Regions from separate parts of the Pelorhabdus sp. sgz311001 genome, predicted to be linked through region 4. Evidence: riboswitches for the same ligand, from Rfam matches in the RefSeq annotation. Region 4 holds a riboswitch; each other region holds the start of a gene.

Region 1 (4,865 bases), on a different contig from region 4:
TTCGCGTCAATGGCCAGGCTATGCTAGCTTGTGAAGTTGGTCTTGATGATGTGACAGCGCGTTTTGGCGATACGCTCGAAATTAGCCCAATTCAAAACTTCAAAGTTATTCGCGATCTTGTTGTGGACTGGGAGCCCAAGGCGCAGCGCTTAAAAGAAGTCAAACCGTGGCTGATTCCTGACGAACAGTTTACGGCGAAAAGCGGCTGTCGTCAGTCGCCGGAAGATTTTAAAAAGATACGTCAGCAAGCTGACTGTATTCTCTGTGGTTCTTGTGCGTCTGAATGTAATAAGCTCAGCGCCGATGAAAGAGACTTTTTAGAGCCCTTTATTTTTAGTAAAGCTCAGAAATTTGTAGCTGACTCGCGTGATAAAGATTTTATGGCTCATTTGACGCCAGCTATGGCCAAAGGCCTGTGGAAATGCGTTCACTGTCAGGAATGTGTGACCAAGTGTCCGAAACATTTAGAGCCAGCGGAAGATATATCAAAATTACGGCAAAAATCGGTGCAAGCTGGTATGACTGATAATATGGGCGCTCGTCATGGTATGGCCTTCCGAGATGATATTGCCAAAACAGGCCGCTTAAACGAAGCGACCATGTCGGTGAAAACCGAAGGCTTGTTAAAGTCGTCGACTCGCGCTGCTTTTGCTATGCGTCTTTTTGTTCGCGGCAAATTAAATCCGCTTCATCTGATTCACTCGGCTACGCCAGTGCAGGGAATTGACAAAGTGAGAGCCATTATGAAAGCAGTCAAGGAGGCGGAGAAAGAATGAAATATGGATTTTTTCCTGGCTGTGTCCTCGAAGCGGCGGCCAAAGAAGATATGATGGCAACACTTGCCGTTGCGAAAAAACTAGGAATTGAACTCGTTGAGCTTCCCGGCTGGACTTGCTGCGGCGCCTCTCATGTACAAGATATTGATGAGTTAACAGCTCTGTCCGTGAATGCCCGTAATATTGCTTTGGCCGAAGGCCTGAAGCTTGATATTATGACGGTCTGTAATACTTGTACGCTCATGCTGCGCAAAGCAAAACATGAATTAGATCATGGCATGAAAGAAAAGGTAAACCCGATTCTAGCTAAGGCGGGGATGAAGTATGAAGGAACAAGCGAAATCACTCATTTACTGTGGGCGCTTGTTCGCGACTATGGTCTTGATAAATTAAAGGGAAAAGTAGTGCGCCCTTTGCAAGGTATGAAAGTGGCTGGTTATTATGGCTGCCATCTGCTAAGACCGCCTGAAATTATGAATTTTGAAGATCATGCAGTGCCTCATTCTTTAGAAGATCTGATTCGCGCATTGGGAGCTGAACCGGTCGAGTTTGATGCCAAACTGAAATGTTGTGGCTTCCATGCTGTATATCCAGCGCGTGACAGTGTGCTTAAGATGACGGGAGAAACGAACCTCAGCGCGATTAAAGCAGGGGCAGACTGTCTCGTTACGCCTTGCCCGCTGTGTCAGATGCAGCTTGATATGTTCCACCCAGAAGGACAGGCTGCAGTTGGTGCGGCCAAGGAAATCCCCATTCTTCATATGTCGCAGCTCATCGGTCTAGCTTTAGGGCTGTCGCAGGATGAATTGGGCATGAAGCGCCATATTGTTAGCACGGCAGTTTTAAAGCTGTAACTTGATTTGTTAGCTGTAGCTTAAACAATGCTAGAGACCTCTCAGTACAGCGCTTAGCGGCGATGTTTCTGAGAGGTTTTTTAAAAACAACGTAGTTGGAATTTTGTAATTTTATGGTGTTTTAGTAAAAAAAACGGCAGTTATTTCCTTGACTTTTTATGAATTTTTACAGTAAAATTAAATTAGTTACTTAGTGAAATATTAGGCAAACTTGCCGAAAGGCAAGGACGCAAAGCCTTGGATCTAAGGGTTTTTACCTAGGATTGCCAGGCTGCCATGCTGGATCTTTAAGCATGCTCTGAGGTCAGGGGGCGGTTCCCTGCTTTTTGGTATTCCTCCAGAGCTGTAAAAATGAGGGAGGAAGAAGAATGAGACCGCGTTTAATTGTCTTTTCTTTTTGCGATTATGCTGAATTTAAACTGGTGAGACCGCTTGTAAAATGTTTTTTGCAAAAAGTGCTACTAGGACAATATCATATGATGGAAGTTGCTGTGAATGAAGCAGTCAATAATGCCTTGCGTTTTAGTGAAGGCAAGCCTTGTCAGCTCACGATGGATATTTTGCGAGGCAGCGTACTCGTGATTCGCTTGAAGCATCAAGGACTAGGTTTGGTTACAGCGTCAAAACGAGCACAAGATAGTCATAAGTGCCTCGAAGAAGAGCTCTGGCGTGAAGGCGGTCGTGGCCTGCTGATTATGCAAGCGGCGGCGGATTGTGTTTTTTACAACAGGCAAGGAACGGAAATATTGTTAGCGAAGATGCTATCAGAACCTTGTTTATCCCAAAACGATAAAAAGATTACCTGATATGTGCGGCGTAAAGTTAGATTTTTCTTTCTTGGGCATGTTGTAATAAAAAAACACTTGGTTTCGATTAGAAACCAAGTGTTTTTTTAGTTTTGCGGGCCTTTAGTGATGGAGGCTGGTAATGTTACGGTGCGCCATACTTACATGATAGGTCATGGCTTTTTCGGCAGCATCAGGATCACGTTTATAAAAGGCATCCATGAGCGTAATATGTTCCGTAATCGTTTGGGATAAACGATTTTCTACAGCAATGGAGTTTAAGCGAGCTGGCTTAATATATTTATGCAAATTGCTTAACGTCAAATTAAGCATTTTGCTGCCAGAAGCCTCATAAATGAGCTGATGAAACTTATTATCTAACTCAGCAATTTCCTCCATATTTTGTTTTTGAGCATAAAACTCCGTAAGATCAACAATTTTTTGTAGTTCTTTCAGTTCATTTTCGGTTAAACGACTAGTAGCCCAACGGGCAGCCAAGCCTTCTAGCAATTGGCGCATAGCGCAAATATCAGCGACATCTTTCGCCGAGATTCCCAGGACAATAGCGCCTTTTTTTGCGGTCGTTTCTACTAAACCTTCTACTTCCAGCAGCCAAATTGCTTCGCGAATGGGGGTGCGGCTTACGCCTAACTCATCGGCTAATTTTGTTTCTAGCAGAATATCGCCGGGGGAATAGGCTCCTTCGATGATTTGCGCTTTGATATGTTGGAATACCTTATTGCGTAGCGAGGTATCATTAGTAGAAAGGAATTCTAAATCTTTGGGCATAGCGGGCCTCCATTAAAAAAAATTTCACTCTCTAATATTTTATTATAACTTACGAAATACTCTAATAGCTACTAATAAGATAATTATAAATTTTTAGTTAATTTATTTGAAAACCGATAGAACCTTGTAAAATACCTATTGATAGTATAACATGATATTGGCAAAATAGTCCAAAAATAAAAACTTTTTCTTGGGGTATAGCCAAATGAAACAAAGACTGTTATAATGTATTACATAATTGATGTATACGTTAATTCAAAAATACATCAATTAAAACATAAGGGAGGCGTGATGATATGTTCGTAATGGAAGCCTATGCACAAGAAGAAATTATGGCGCAAGAAGTAGCGAAAGAGATTTTGGACAAAGATCAGGAAGAATTACTGGAAGAACAAAAATGGCTTGATTTTGAACTTGGATTATTTGCCGAACATTGATTGCGTTAGAATGTCAGTAAAAAGTAAAAAATACGAAAGGCAGCGGAGCAAGAAGTTCTATTCGTATTGCGACAATGGCGTCGCACCTAATTGGATAGTTATATCCAGTTAGATGGGTTGCTTTTTTTATACCTTGTCATGCATAAAAATTCGTTTTCGCAGGATTTTTATGAAGGTAGACATTCGTGGCGCAATTAAGCAACGAATCTTCTGGTACGTTGAAACTAAAAAGGATGAAATCCCATTTTAATGATGCACAAGAAAACAAAGAGAGTCCTATTTGCAAGAAATAGCAAATAAGACTCTCTTTGTTATTTTGTAATAGCATTTACACTGTTTAAAATAGCTTGTTCCATTGCTCTTACCGCAAGGACGCCTAGAAAGTCTAGATTTGTATCGACTTCATTGGTAGCCATGGTAAAGATCGTATCACCGTCATGAAGCGTATGAACTGGGCGAATGGTTCGAGCATAAGCATCATGGGTCATAGTGGCCAGTTTGTTTGCTTCCGCCTTGGTGAGTCGTCCATTGGTCATGATTAGACCAATGGTTGTATTTTCTCGTGAGAACGTCACCGGTTTCTGATAATTTGTTTTTAAAATATATTCCTCCGTGTTTAAGAAGGTTTGATGATCATCAGCTAGAGCGCCTGCCAGAATCTTGCCTGTACTAGGTTGAACGATATCGCCTACGGCATTTACAGCAACAAGAGCTCCTACGTAAAGTGAACCAATTTTAAAGCAGGCGGATCCCAGGCCGCCTTTCATAGCATATTCCATGCCACGAATTTTTCCCACTGTCGCCCCGGTACCGGCGCCAATGCTGCCGTCTTCCCAGGGGACAGCCTTAAAGGCTTTGACACAAGCCCTATAGGCCATTGCTTGATTCGGTCTTATGCGCCAGTCGCCATAAGTGAGATCAAATAATACAGCTTGCGGAACGATGGGAACTTTCGTAACGCCCACATCAAAGCCAATTCCTTGTTCCTCCAAAAACTGCATGACGCCGCCGGCCGCATCTAGGCCAAAAGCGCTACCGCCAGATAGAATAATGCCGTGAATCTTCTCGATTGTATTTTCTGGACGGAGCAAGTCGCTTTCTCTTGTGCCAGGAGCGCCGCCGCGCACGTCAACTCCGCCTGTGGCGCCTGCCTGGTTGGTGCATAAGATGACAGTGCAGCCTGTTTTGGCTGTTTCATCTTGTTCATGACCAATTTTTAAGGCA
Region 2 (4,865 bases), on a different contig from region 4:
TCCTTGGCGACTGCTTCAATGACCGGCAGCGAATCCTCTGCTCCCAATAAACCCAGACGAATATGCAATCAAACCGTCCCTTTCCGCTGTATAGCTTTTCTAAGTTACATTTATCGTAGCCGATTTACCAGATCGATGCAAGAATAAGCCGGAAGAACAAAAAAAGACTGCCTTGCTAAGAGACTTTCAAGCCCTTACCAAAACAGCCTTTATTTACTCTATAAAAATTTATACTTTAAAATGAGCGACAGAACTACGCAGATCTTCTGCCATCTTGGCCAAAGCCTGACTCGATGCCGCAATTTCTTCCATTGAAGCGGATTGCTCTTGTGTAGCAGCTGACACATTCTGAGTCTTCTGAACAGTTGTCTGACTAATTTTATCGATTTGCTGCGCCGCGGCAACAATTTGCTGACTGCCGCTGGAAGTCTGTTGGATTGCAGCGGTAATATCCTGTACCTGAAGTGATACTTTCTCAATGAATCCAACAATACTTTGGAACGATGAACCGGCCGCGGCAACAACTTCACTGCCCCGTTTGACTTCTTCCGTACCGCTGTTCATAGCCACTACGGCTTTTTCGGTATCTGTTTGAATCTCATTGATAATTTGAGCAATCTGCTGCGCCGCCTCACCGGATTGCTCAGCTAATTTACGTACCTCCTCAGCCACAACGGCAAAGCCGCGACCGGCTTCGCCCGCCCGAGCCGCTTCAATCGCCGCGTTCAAAGCAAGTAAATTAGTCTGTCCGGCAATCCCCGAAATCGTATCGCTGATTTTGCCGATTTCTTGGGATCGATCCCCCAGCTTACTCACCACTGCAGCCGATTCGGTTACAGCTGTTTCGATATGAGCCATTTGCGTTGTTGCCGCACCGATAGCGCTCTGTCCACCTTCAGCGGCCTTCGCGGTATCGGCAGCAGTAGCAGACACAGTTGAGGCATGGGTAGAAACTTGTTCTATACTTGACGACATATTGCTAATGGCCCTGGTCGCTTCTTCAATACTCGCGGCCTGGCCTTCCGCCCCTGCCGCTACAGCACTGATCGAAGCAGCTACCTGATTGACTGCTTGGGAAGATTGATCGGCACTTGCCGTTAACTCCTCGGAAGAAGCAGCGACCTGTTCCGCCGAATGAATAATTTGCTTAACTAGTTTCTGCAGTCCGGCAACCATGCCATAAAAATGTGCAACCATTCGTTCCAGCTCATCTCGCTGCGAAAGATCTGCTTCGTTTATATTGCGTGCTTGGCTGGCAACCAAAACAAGATTACCCTGAGCCACTTCGCTAATTGCTGCATTCAGGCGAAGAATCGGTTGCGTAAATCGCTTTACGCCATAAATGCAAACAGCGCAGGTAAGCAATAAAATTACAATACTCGTCACTAGGGAGGAAAGCATTAATGGTCTTAATTTAACTGTAACTTCTTTTTCAGGTACATTTAAACCAAGGCTCCATTTTGTCCCCGGAATTGGTGCATAGGCCAGATACTTTTCCTGTCCGCCATAGACATAATCGCCAAGTCCCTTTTCACCTTGCACCATCTTTTCGCTAATTTGTTTTAGTTTTGCCTCAATATCCTGATCAGTTATTGTATTTTGTTTAAGGACTTTATTTTTATCAGAATGAATAATAACAGTACCATCCGTCCTTATGGCGTAAGCATAACCGCTTTGTCCGACTTTAATTTCGCCAAAGCGGGCGATTAAGCTGTCCATGTTTACCGTACCGCCAAAAACGCCCACAATCTGGTTATTTACTCTGATTGGCGCTACAACCGATACGACAATCGATCCGTCAACTTTAGAAATAATCGGGTCAGTAACAACAACCTCGCCTGTAGACATTACTTGTTTGAAATAATCACGATCCGCTATATTCGTCTTATCTCCAGTGGAGTGAACGCCGTTACCAGCGCGATCTACGATCCAAAACCGAGAAAAAATAGGATTGCGCTTGGTTTCTGCCGCTAAATAAGCGATTGTTTCCGGCTGTGGTCCCGCTAACACTAGCGGATTTGTCGACAAAAGCGATACTTCCCGCTTGCGTGAATCAAACCACAGGCCGATTTCCTGGCTATAGCCGTCTACACGGTGAATCAAATCTTCTTTCGCGTCGTCTACCAAAAGGTTTCTAGCCGTATAAAAATTAAGACAACCTAAAACTCCTAGCGATACAAGTAGGGCGAGTACAGCCAAACAAATCACCTTTGCCTGCAGGCTGCTGCGAATCCGTCCTATAAAATCCAATTTTCTTCTCCTCCTAATACCTACATTGAATTTGCGTAAAGAAATTCGAGAGTACTTGAAAAGAAAATAAGGATTTATTACAAAGCGCCAATTTTGCGATAAAAAAAAAGACTTATCAAAGTCTCCTATAGTGCTAGTGCAACCTGGCAGTCATCAGTACTCCTTGCGAAATACCCTTAGACCCATGGCTTTGCGTCCTTATTTTTCAATAAGTTTGCCTATAGAAATTGTATTAGCCCGAGTTCGTTTACACTCTTTATAGCATAACGAAGGAACTATTCCTTGTCAAGCATTGGAAAGCCGCCGGATTGCTCCGGCGGCTGGTCTGCTCTAAGCAAAAAAGCGCATAATAAACATGGCAATAGCCGCATTAATAATACTTGCCAACATGAGTAGCGGCCAAAATTTTTTTGGAACATCGGCTACACCGAGCAATCTTCCCATATACTGCAATTGTGATCCAATCAAGAAAATCGCTGGAAGCAAAATTGTCGCATGCGTTCCATTTAGCGTCCCTTGATTGATTAGATTGACTGCTACCCCCACCGAAGCTGATGAAGAAAGCCAAGCTGTCATAAGTACTGTAGCCGCCTCACCAGGCAAACCGAATAGAGACATAACCGGTCCAAAGAGCTTACCGATAAAGGCCATGATCCCCAAAATACGTAGGATTTCAGCAATCACATAGGCCATTAATACATTTGGCATTAAATTATTAATAGCGATATTCCAGCCCTTGCGGGCGCCAATGACGAATATATCAAGAGGATTATTAGAAATTTTTGGGTTCTGGCTGCTCATCAGTAAAATCCCCCTTATAGACTGTATTCAAGACAAACCGGACAAACACTGCGCCGACAAATTTTAGTAGAAACATTAAAATTAACGGAATAATAACAGGAACCGTTAAAAAAGCGAACAAGGCTGAACCAATCGAAAAAAGGTTATTAATTAACCCGGCGCCAGAATATTGCCAAGCTCCCATTACAATAAGATCTTTTTCCGTAATCTGACCATTATCATAGAGTTCCTTCGTAAGCGCCGCGCCGGCATCAGTGCTTTGCAAATCGGTAATCATGGCTAGTCCCGTAAGTCCGGGAATTCCTAGCAGCGGTTTTAAAAACGGTGTAAGCAACTTATGAGCCGCTCGAATCGCACCGTAGTGGGAAAAAATTTCTAAACAGCCAAGCGCTAACATAACGGTAGGTACAAGGGACAAAGCAAATAAAAATCCGGCTTTAGCACTCGCTCCGCCGATGCCGATAAAATTCGCCTTAGCAGGATCTTTCATCGTACCAAACTGGCCGCTTAAGGACGTATAGTCAAAGGCGCTGAGCCATTTAAAACCTTCCACTTTCATAAATAGCCCGGAAAAAAACAAAATTGCCGCAATCAGTGCAATATAAGCTCCTATTCCGACTTTCCATTTCTGCGGCGAAGAAGTATTCTTTTCTTCCTCCATCTCATCCACTCCCTTAATAATATTGTGATAGATCCACCTCTATATAGATTGTAGGGGAAACAAAAGTAGCAAATTATTATTATGCAGTTTATATAAATCTTTTTATTATTGCTAAATTATACTAGATTGATTACACTTTAGCAAGGAGGGGATTTTATGGAAAATGTAATTAAACTATATGATTCACTACACACCATGCCTGAACTAGGCTTTCAAGAGTATAAGACAGCGGCCTTTCTAGCTGACAAATTAAAACAAGCGGGTTTCGTTGTTACGGAAGGGATTAATCATACCACAGGACTCGTTGGTGAATATGACAGCGGCGTGCCTGGTCCCACTCTAGCCTTACGAGCCGACATGGATGCTTTAGGTCATAAAATCAACGGCGTCTTGTGTGCGATCCATAGCTGCGGTCATGATGCCCACTGCGCTATGGTGCTTGCTGCCGCCCAAGAGTTGATTCAAACCGACTCAATCCAACAAGGAAAGTTAAAAATCCTGTTTCAGCCAGCCGAAGAACTCGGTACAGGCGCTCTGGCCATGATCGAAGGCGGCGCTATTGATGATGTTGATATGATTTTAGGACTTCACTTACGGCCAATCGAAGATCTCACAATAAAGCAATCCGTCCCGGCTTTGTATCATGCCGCCTCAGAACGCCTTGAGGCCATATTTCACGGTGTCCCGGCCCATGGCTCACGGCCCCATCTGGGCGTCAATGCCCTTGATGCAGCAGCTGCCGCCATTATGGCTGTCAATGCCATCCACATGAATCCTGTTGAGTCTTACAGCATTAAAGCCACAAGGCTCAACTGCGATTCCGGCGTCACCAATGCGATTCCGCCCGAAGCAACAGTCACTTGGGACGTCCGTTCTGAGCGCAATGGCACAATGCAAGCGTTACTGGAAAAAGCCAAACAAGCCATTCACGCCGCCGCGGCTACAGTGGGGGCAACCGTCAGTGTAACAAACTACAATGGAATACCCGCCGCGGAGTATACAGATGATATGGTTGCACTCTTAGCAGAAGCCATTACTGCCGTTTATGGACCATCCGGACTTCACGAACCACTTAAAACAACGGGCGGCGAAGACTTTCACTTTTACATCAAGAAGAAACCGTCACTAAAAGCAGGCTACTTTGCCCTAGGCT
Region 3 (4,865 bases), on a different contig from region 4:
CCTGTCTCTTTCGTTGTCAAAAAAGGCGTTCCTAGTTTGGCTTGGATTGTTGGTGAGATCCCTGGACCGTTGTCTTTTATGGCAAGCAAGACTCCCTGGGCGGTTGACTTTGTTGCTATGACAAGTTGGCCGTGATTTTCTATCATTGCTTCAAGACCGTTGCGGACTAAATTTAGAATTAGTTGGCGAATGCTATTTGGATCAATAAGTAGATTGGGTGTTGGTGTGAGGTCTAGTTTAATTTGACAGTTATTGCGTAGTGCATCTGTTTCTAGTAGCGGATAAATCTCACAAACAATGTCATTTAGGTTTTTTTCTTTAAATTCTAATGGGCGATTTTTAGCAAGTGATAAAAATTCAGTGATAATACTATTGGCTCGATCAATTTCATCAATCATGAGACTAAAATTATCGTGATGTGCCGCCAATTCTTTCTTATGACTTAGAAACTGGAGCAATCCTCTTACTGTTGTCATGGGATTGCGAATTTCGTGGGCAATTCCGGCTGACATTTCGCCAACCATATTTAGACGATCTAGTTTACGCATCGATTCTTTTTGTTGTGTTAGATATTCGAATAGAGGCGCTAGATCAGGCCAACTAGTTGGACAGACTTCAGAAGAAGATGTGATTAGCGTTTTAGCTGTGTAATTTAGTTTGGCTTTGAAGTTCGTAAAAAAATGATGGGTGAGACTGATGCAAGCGATAACCAGGAAAACGTTTAAAAGGGTAATCAGTCGATGGAGCTGATGATCTGTATCTTCCTCAAGGGGAAGATTTGGTTCCGCTATCAGTAATAAAAAAAGCAGCAATAAAATGGATAAGATATTTCCTTCCAGTCGTAAGATGAGATCGCCATTTTTCAAAGTTCAGCACCTCTATCATTCGTAGTTTCTAATGATTGTACAAAATTTCACTTGCACCCTATAAATACCTATTCGTTCCTCAAAAGGAAAATCCTTCCTTTTGAAAGGAGGAGATTAAATCTTTTTGACTTAATTTGCTATTTCATTAAAAAAGGCTGTCTCTAGGAAGTTACAAAATCTTTTGTACTTCCTTAAAGACAGCCCTAAATTTATTGTTTGGGATATTTTGTATTCCAGCGTTTGCGAAACCAAATCCAGTCTGATGGATGGTTACGAATCGCTTCTTCAATCGCTTGCGTCATTTTTGCAGTGTTTTCATAAAGTTCTTGTGTTTCATCATCGTATCGTTCATAAGGAAAAGCTGGTTTGATAACAATTTGATGGCCTCCCTCAGGACGATGAAAAATAAAGGCCGGCACAATAATAGAACCGAACTTGCGGGCAAATACTGCCGGACCTGCTGGCGTGGCTGATTTTCGATTAAAAAAGTCAACAAAAATGCCGTCAACACCACCGTCTTCATCTGCTAAAAACCCTAGGGCTTTTCCCTTTTTTAAGGCTCGTGCCGCTTTTACAAGCTCGGCGCCACTACGATTAAATACTTCCAGCCCCATTTTTTCGCGATATTCATTGAGTAATCGCGTATAGTGAGGATTTGGTTGTGGTTTGGCGATCGTTGTAATCGGCAGTCCTGTGTTAGCTAGGACTGCGCCGAGCCACTCCCAATTACCTATATGGGCGGTAAGAAGTACCACGCCGCGTCCTTGTTCAATGGCCCCCCTTAAATGCTCCAGACCTTCAATCGCAATATGTTTTTTGATTTTTTCTGGAGTAAGGGCAGGCGTATAGAGAACTTCCATCAAGGTTTGTCCTAAATTACCAAAAACTGTATGGACGATTTGTTTCGCCTCGGACAATGAAATTTGCAGACAATCCATGCTTTGACTGATGGCACGGCGTCGTTGGCGCGCACCGACAAGATAGAAGAGGTAACCTAGACTTCGTCCAATATGGCAGACAAGCGAATAAGGTAGAAGGCAGACGAAAGCACTGATTGCCTTTAGTAGATTATATTGAAAATTTTTAAATAGCATATGTGTCTCTCCCTAGATAGACAATTAAAATAAATTTTTGACATTAGTTTAATTGTAGTTTATTTATAAATGTTTGTAAACAAAAGAGCTAAGCAACAAATATTGTCACATTTCTACTTGTTTCCGCTTTTGTTTTACGGTATAGTATAATTAAACAAAATAAATAAGTAGAACTTTACAAGCTCTACTGATTGGCAAACCTTCTGAAAGGATGGGACGCAAAGCCATGGGTCTAATGATTTTATATCGAAGACTGCCAGGTTGTATTCACGCAAAGTAAGAGCGGAATGAACAGGCAGTTTTTTTATTTTTCAAAGAGCAGGAGGATGGCGTTGAAATTATTATTTGTTACCCAAGACGAACTTTGGCTGCAACGATTGCAGGAGCAGTGCAAAAAAAAAGATTTTTGTTGCGATGTTTTTGAGGACGTCGCTGCGGCAATAAGTGCATATCGCCAACAGTCTGATGAATATAGTTTGGTTATAGTGGATTTTTCGGGAGATTTTGACGGGTTTGACTTTACGCAAAAGCTTCGTGCTGTGTCGACGAAGCAATCTATTTTAGCTGTTAATAGCATGATCGAACCACAGCTGTTGCTGAAAGCAGCACTTAGCGGAATTTCTTTTTTCTTACCGAAGGCGGTTGAAATGGACGATTTTCTGGCTTTACTATGCCAAATTAGCGATCAGTTTAAAGTGCAAAAAAAAGAACAAGATGAAAAGGACGGGCTTGCGAAAGAATATATTCGCTTACGTCGTGAATATGGTGAGATGCAGGTTCAAATTAAAAAATACGAGGCTTTGCTGGCAATGCAGCAATAAGAGCATTTGTATTCTAGAAAATAGTAAAGGGCTACCGCATATAAGAAAGATTTCGAGCCTATGTTGTGAGGGGTGCGTAAACAAATCACAAGATAAGCTAGAGTTTTTCCTTGGTGCGGTAGTCTTTTTTTTAGAATCCGCCGCTCCATTTAATTATTCTAGAAATTTTTATATGTTTAGTGTATGATAGCAATAAGAAAAAATCGAATTTTATCTATAGGAAATTCGATTCTTTTGTTAAGACTAGAGGATATTGTTCGTTATCCAAAGGTTTTTGCTTACTGCAAGCGAGAAAATATAGAAGTGCAGAAGCTTATGGATGTGGAGGGGATTGGATTGCTTATTGATCAAAAAAGTAATTTTGAAGAACAGTCGTTAGATTTTCATGAAATTGACGCCGGTTTTACGACGAAAGAGGCAATTGCGGAAGCAAAACGTTGTCTTAATTGTGCAAAACCGTTTTGTCGTACAGGCTGTCCGATTGAGAATGAAATTCCTAGTTTTATCGCAGAACTTGCTAAAGGGAATATTGGCGCTGCTAGTGAAGTGATTGCCAGACGCAGTAATCTTCCTGCTGTATGTGGGCGGGTATGTCCTCATGAAAAACAGTGCGAAGCTGCCTGTATATTAAATAAAAAGAACGCAGGTATTAAGATTGGCAAACTAGAACGTTTTATTGCTGATTTTGATGCAGAAATGGATATTAGTCCAATTCATAAAAAAATCGTTCATAAAGGGAAGGTTGCCGTAATTGGTTCGGGTCCTGCCGGATTAACCGTAGCAGGTGATTTGGCGAAGCTAGGTTTTACTGTAACTGTTTTTGAAGGGCAGAAAGAGCCTGGCGGTGTTTTGATGTATGGAATTCCTGAATTCCGTTTAAATAAAGAAGTTGTTCGTCGTGAAATTGCTCGAATTGAAAGATTGGGCGTTTCATTTGAAACAGGAATTTTAATCGGTCCTGATAAAACCGTTGATGAGCTTTTTGCTGACGGTTATGATGCTGTGTTTATGGGGACAGGAACTGCTTTGCCTAAAGAACTTCATATTCCTGGTAAAGATTTGCCTGGTGTTATTCAGGCGACGTATTTTCTTGGTATGGTTACATTAGCAAATGAAAAAGGGATTGACGGACAGGAAATTCCGGTACAAAAAGGAGATTCTGTTATTGTAATTGGCGCAGGCAATGTTGCTATGGATGCAGCTCGGACGGCACTTCGTGTTGGTGCAGCAAAAGTTACTCTAGTGTATCGGCGTACGCAAGATCAGATTACGGCGCTTCGTTCCGAATATGAGGAAGCGAAGGCTGAAGGCGTGGAGTTTTCTTGGCTGATGAGTCCAAAACAATATTTAGGTGATAAAGAGGTTACTGCTTTAGAATGTGAGCGCCAAGTTTTATTGGAAGATGGCTCCGTGAAGGGCAGTGGGCTTTTGGAGAAAATTAGTGCCAATAAAATTATTGTGGCAATTGGTCAAAGACCAGCGGCTCGCATTGTTTCAACAACAGAAGGGATCGAAGTTAATCCTGCTGGTTTTGTTATTACTCGGGAACGGCCTTATGGTATGACTACGCGACGCGGTGTTTTTGCTGGGGGCGACGTAGTTCATGAACCAGCAACGGTCGTGTTGGCTATGAAAGCGGCAAAACAAGTAGCGCAAGGTATTGCGCAATATGTAGAAGCAAAAAAACTTATGGAAGAATGCGGTTTGTAAACCGATAAAAATAAGACTAAATACCTAAAAAAACTTGACCTTTTCTAGCAAAATATGGTTTAATCAATATAGCAGGATTTGGTAACTAATTGATTAGTGACTTTTACCGAGCGGATATATGAAAAACTGCCTATGATTATTAGGCTAATGCTAGAGTTAGCACAAAAAAATCAGGCGTAAGCCTGGTTTTTTTTACTTCCTGGTGAGATTTTCATATAAGATTTACTCTGCTGTAATCATGTAGACGTTTACTATACTTTGCGGTACAAGAGAGGTCAAGAGATGGGCAGTCAGATTGAAAGCAGTAAAAAAGTTGAAATTAGTATGCGCTTATCGGAATTTGAAATGCCGCCAATGCAAGATGTTTTGGTTGT
Region 4 (4,865 bases):
TCCGAAATTTTCAATTCTTGATCCCGAGTACACTTATACACTGCCAATGAAACAGGTTGGCAACGGTGTTGTTGATGCCTTCATTCATGTGATGGAACAATATATGACCTATCCTGTACAAGCCAAGGTGCAGGATCGTTTTTCGGAAGGTTTGCTGCTTACCCTAATCGAAGAAGGGCCAAAAGCTATTGCGAAGACGGACGATTATGATGTACGAGCAAACTGGATGTTTAGTGCTACCTTGGCGCTAAATGGATTGATCGGTCAAGGCGTTCCGCAGGATTGGGCCACCCACATGATCGGCCACGAAATTACAGCGCTTTACGGATTGGATCATGCCCAAACGTTGGCGATCGTATTACCAGCGCTGCTGACTGTCCGAAAAGAGCAGAAGCGTGATAAGCTGCTTCAATATGCAGACCGAATTTGGTCATTAGGGAATTTGCCGGAAGAGGAACGGATTGAGCAAGCGATTGCAAAAACGCGTGAATTCTTTGTTGCGATGGGCGTGCCAACACATCTTTCTGAATATCACTTAGGCGCTGATGCTGTTGAAGAAGTGGTTAAGAGTTTAGAAAAACACGGCATGGTAAAATTAGGGGAAAATGCTGATATTACACCAGCGGAAGTTAGAAAAATCTTGCTGGCTGCTTTATAAAGTATAAGGGATCTAGCTGCAAATCAGCAGCTTAGATCCCTTTTTAATAAATGAAAATGAATTAGTATTCCACATTGTGAAATTTATTGTTAGAACTGTGGAAATATTCTTGTAAAAACAAAAAATGAAATATATAATAAAATTATAAAATTCGTGAAATAAAGTTTTATAATATGGAATTTTAAAAAGGGGGTTGTAATAGACGAATAAGAAGTTTCAGCAAAATAAATGTGGGATTGCTGCAAAAACAGTCTTTTTGTGTAATGTAAACCGGTACACTAATGAATTTTAAGTTATTAAATAGCGAGAAAGAGATTTTGGCGATGAATTTTTATATTATTAATAGATTCATGAATTAATACGCAATTTAATGACAGAAGGGAAGGCTAGAATATGCAAATTAAACAGAAAATTGATAAAATTCCTGGCGGTCTCATGTTAGTTCCATTGTTTTTAGGAGCTCTGTGTCACACTTTTGCTCCTTGGTCAGGCAAGTATTTCGGATCGTTTACCAATGGCTTGATTACAGGAACTGTACCAATTTTAGCTGTTTGGTTTTTCTGTATGGGGGCAGCGATTGATGTTCGCGCTACTGGAATTGTACTGAAAAAATCAGGTACTTTAGTGATAACAAAAATTGCTGTTGCTTGGGTTGTCGCTTTAGTAGCGGCGAGTATTCTTCCTGGTAATGGGATTCAAAATGGTTTTTTTGCCGGACTTTCTACGATAGCTATTATTGCAGCTATGGATATGACGAATGGCGGTCTTTACGCTTCGATTATGCAGCAATATGGTACTCAGGAAGAAGCGGGAGCTTTTGTATTGATGTCCATTGAATCAGGTCCGCTCGTTACCATGTTGATCTTAGGTGGAGCCGGTATTGCCTCCTTTGAACCACACTTGTTTGTCGGTGCGGTTTTACCCTTCCTCGTTGGTTTTGTTTTAGGGAATCTCGACCATGAACTGCGTGAATTTTTTGGCAAGGCGACACATACAATGATTCCCTTTTTTGCCTTTGCGCTAGGAAATACAATTGATTTAAGTGTGATTCTAAAAACAGGTTTACTGGGTATTTTACTTGGTGTTGGTGTTATTATTATTACAGGAATTCCGCTTATGCTTGCTGATAAATTTATTGGCGGCGGCAATGGAACGGCAGGGATTGCTGCTTCTAGTACGGCTGGCGCCGCTGTAACGAATCCTATTATTATTGCTGGCATGAATCCGGCGTTTGAACCTGTTGCCCAGGCAGCAACGGCGCTTGTCGCCACATCTGTTATTGTAACATCTGTTTTAGTGCCGATCATTACTGCTTGGTGGAGTAATTATGCCAAACGCAGAAAAGGCGATACTTTAGTAGAAAAAACCAGCTATTAACGAGGCCCTCTTTGCATTATTGAAGCAAGTTTTTCTGCTTCGATAATGCTCTTTTTCATTTATTGACAAATTTCCAAATATACTGTAATCTTTTAACTATTATAGGAAAAGATATTGATTCACCATTGGGCAAACTTGTTGAAAAACAAGGACGCAAAGCCACTGGGTCTAAAGACGAAGGTCCATGATCGCCAGGTTGCTAGTTGGTTATTTTGTATCTCCATCGTCAGATTCGCAGCAGGCAGTCTGACGTTTTTTATTGTTTTTTTACATTTTATAATATAGAGGGGGATGAATTTTTTGGCAGTGATACAAGCGGGAAAGCAGAATATTGGCATGAAAATTGGAATTGGTTTTTTGGTTATGATCGTATTGATTCTGGTTTTGGGAATTGGTTTTTATCATGAATCAGGTAAGAATGCTAGCGCGATTAGTACTATTGGCAGCTCTAATACAAGAGCTTTAACAGCTGCTAAGGCCGAGAATGTTTATACAGGTGCTGTTTTGGAAATTCGCCGATTTATTGCTGACGGTGATGATAAATACCGTCAGGGGTTTATTGGGAAAATGGATACAGTGGTTGAATTAGAACAACAACTATTAGCGAAAGCGAGTTCGTCTGATAAAGCAGAGGTTGAAAAGCTAGTTAACAATACGAACACCTACTATTCTGGGGTTAAAGAGCGATTGATTCCTCGCTTAGTGGAGGCGCAGCAAGCCAAAAAAGCGGGAAACGGCGCCCTCCAGGCTAAAGCTGAAGCCGAAGCGGCGGCAGTAACCAAAGAATTAACGCCCTTTGCGCAGCAATTACAGGCCGCGTTGGCAGCGATTGAAGCCAATGAAGCAAAAGTGGTAACTGATATCGTAGCAGACTCTGCTCAAAATGCGGCCCGCGTTCAGTTCTTTTCTCTGGCTGTTATGGTACTGATTCTTGCTGTCAGTGTTTTGCTTAGTTTTGTGTTAACTCGGATGGTTGTGAAGCCTTTGCAGGTAATGACACAAGCGCTTGATCAAATGGCTAGTGGTGATTATTCGGTGCAATTGCCGCCTGCCTTTGTCAATCGCGGCGATGAATTTGGTCAAGTTGCGATGTCACTGGCGCATCTCAGGGAGAGTATGCGTGAACTCATTGGTTCGGTAGCCAAACAGTCAGAGCAAGTGGCGGCGTCATCAGAAGAGTTAACGGCAAGTGCTGATCAGTCAGCGCGGGCCTCAACGCAGGTTGCAACTGTGGTTACGGAGATTGCCGAGGGCGCTTTAGCGCAGGCGAAAGCCGTTGATGCAGCTGCCGCAACGGTAGAAGAAATGTCCCAGGGAATGGGTAAGATATCGGCTAACGCACTGGCTGTTAGCCAGGTGGCGGAAGCCGCGGCGAAAGCTTCTTTTTCTGGTACGGCCCGTGTGCAAAAAGCAAATGAGCAGATGGCTCATATTGAAAAAACTGTCGTGGAATCGGCCCAAGTAGTTGCTAATTTAGGGGCAAGATCCAAAGAAATCGGGCAAATTGTAGAAACTATTTCCGGCATTTCCGGGCAAACTAACTTGCTAGCCCTCAATGCTGCTATTGAAGCGGCTCGCGCAGGAGAACAAGGCAAAGGTTTTGCTGTCGTAGCGGAAGAAGTGCGAAAATTAGCGGAACAGTCCCAAGATGCGGCTAAACAGATCGAAGTTTTGATTCGTGACATTCAAGTCGATACGGATGCCGCTGTAGCTGCAATGGAAACAGGCACAAAGGAAGTGAAAACCGGTACTGCTGTTGTCGAAGAAGCAGGTGGTGTTTTTGGGGAAATCAAGGAACTGGTTAGTGATGTGACAGAAAAAGTGCAAGGTATTTCCCAGGCAATTGATTTAATGGCAGGCAATGGCAAAACTGTTGCTGCCTCTGTACAGCAAATTGATCAGGTAAGTCGCGAAACAGCTGGTAGAACTCAGACTGTTTCAGCTGCTACAGAAGAACAATCGGCTTCGATGGAAGAGATTGCTGCCTCAAGTCAGGAACTGGCGCGCATGGCGGAAGTACTTCAATCAGCGATTCGCAAATTCAAGCTATAAGGGTATTGTTAACAAAAAACAGGGTACTCTAGTATATTATGATACTAGGAGGTTGTACCATGGGTGATGAATTAGATCAATTGATTCGCGACCAAATTGTTCCCTTTCATTTGCGCAATGTTGAAGCGCTTGGTGCAAAACATCCTCATATTATGGGGATGGTCAATTCTGTGATGGCGAACCAAGAAAATCGGGCGGCGATCCGTATTCAAGAGCAAGGCAAGATAGTTGGTGAGTATACATTTTTACTGAAAGGCCTTAAAATTGAGACGGTCGAATCAAACACGCTTGATCCTCAGTTCCAGCATCCCTTTTTAGGAAAAATAAAACCTTTTGTGACGTTAGAACGTACCGTTTTAGAAAAGGTTTTGGCTGATGATAAAAATTATCTAGAGGAGCCGTTTTCCGCGGTAGTGCCTTATTTGAGCGAAATTACAATTCAATTTCTGCCATGAAAAGAGCCTAATGGCTCTTTTCTTTTTGGAGCTTACGGCAGGGTTTGGCGTGGTTTTGTCAAAATGTTATTATGAAATAACAGCGTCGGTAGAGGGGGAGCGTAAATGAAACAGAAAAAAGTGAGGAAAATTACTGCAATTGGCGACTCTACCGCCAATACAGATCGCCTTGAGGCGATTAAACAATTGATTTATAGCTGTAGCGCTGTTGCATCAAAGGAAGAATTTCTTACATCGCTTGTTCAGTTCATGCAAAAGGAGTTTCAATGTCAATGTGTAGGAATCCGCGTTCTTGATGAGCAGGGGGGGATTCCTTATCAAGC

Evidence for each region. A riboswitch is a leader RNA that binds a small molecule or an ion and turns the genes downstream of it on or off. The one in region 4 is predicted to bind cyclic di-GMP.
Region 1: it holds a riboswitch for cyclic di-GMP, as region 4 does, so the genes downstream of both, AC0MXB_RS06325 (ATP-binding protein) here and AC0MXB_RS11705 (methyl-accepting chemotaxis protein) in region 4, are expected to answer to the same signal.
Region 2: it holds a riboswitch for cyclic di-GMP, as region 4 does, so the genes downstream of both, AC0MXB_RS17085 (methyl-accepting chemotaxis protein) here and AC0MXB_RS11705 (methyl-accepting chemotaxis protein) in region 4, are expected to answer to the same signal.
Region 3: it holds a riboswitch for cyclic di-GMP, as region 4 does, so the genes downstream of both, AC0MXB_RS01495 (response regulator) here and AC0MXB_RS11705 (methyl-accepting chemotaxis protein) in region 4, are expected to answer to the same signal.

The regions. Positions count from the first base shown of each region.
Region 1 covers NZ_JBVXUT010000002.1:46,572-51,436, reverse strand. The annotation lists gene AC0MXB_RS06335 (succinate dehydrogenase/fumarate reductase iron-sulfur subunit) at 1-776, shown strand, start outside; gene AC0MXB_RS06330 (CoB--CoM heterodisulfide reductase iron-sulfur subunit B family protein) at 773-1,630, shown strand; cyclic di-GMP riboswitch class I at 1,825-1,909, shown strand; gene AC0MXB_RS06325 (ATP-binding protein) at 1,999-2,436, shown strand; gene AC0MXB_RS06320 (GntR family transcriptional regulator) at 2,539-3,204, opposite strand; gene AC0MXB_RS06315 (hypothetical protein) at 3,501-3,641, shown strand; gene AC0MXB_RS06310 (P1 family peptidase) at 3,953-4,865, opposite strand, start outside.
Region 2 covers NZ_JBVXUT010000007.1:224,603-229,467, forward strand. The annotation lists gene AC0MXB_RS17080 (hypothetical protein) at 1-68, opposite strand, end outside; gene AC0MXB_RS17085 (methyl-accepting chemotaxis protein) at 229-2,250, opposite strand; cyclic di-GMP riboswitch class I at 2,385-2,479, opposite strand; gene AC0MXB_RS17090 (YjiG family protein) at 2,581-3,051, opposite strand; gene AC0MXB_RS17095 (nucleoside recognition domain-containing protein) at 3,023-3,712, opposite strand; gene AC0MXB_RS17100 (amidohydrolase) at 3,869-4,865, shown strand, end outside.
Region 3 covers NZ_JBVXUT010000001.1:284,541-289,405, forward strand. The annotation lists gene AC0MXB_RS01485 (ATP-binding protein) at 1-866, opposite strand, end outside; gene AC0MXB_RS01490 (lysophospholipid acyltransferase family protein) at 1,076-1,960, opposite strand; cyclic di-GMP riboswitch class I at 2,144-2,229, shown strand; gene AC0MXB_RS01495 (response regulator) at 2,293-2,781, shown strand; gene AC0MXB_RS01500 (NAD(P)-dependent oxidoreductase) at 3,118-4,491, shown strand; gene AC0MXB_RS01505 (hypothetical protein) at 4,774-4,865, shown strand, end outside.
Region 4 covers NZ_JBVXUT010000004.1:141,346-146,210, reverse strand. The annotation lists gene AC0MXB_RS11715 (iron-containing alcohol dehydrogenase) at 1-658, shown strand, start outside; gene kdgT (2-keto-3-deoxygluconate transporter) at 1,052-2,035, shown strand; cyclic di-GMP riboswitch class I at 2,154-2,239, shown strand; gene AC0MXB_RS11705 (methyl-accepting chemotaxis protein) at 2,342-4,087, shown strand; gene AC0MXB_RS11700 (hypothetical protein) at 4,147-4,542, shown strand; gene AC0MXB_RS11695 (SpoIIE family protein phosphatase) at 4,648-4,865, shown strand, end outside.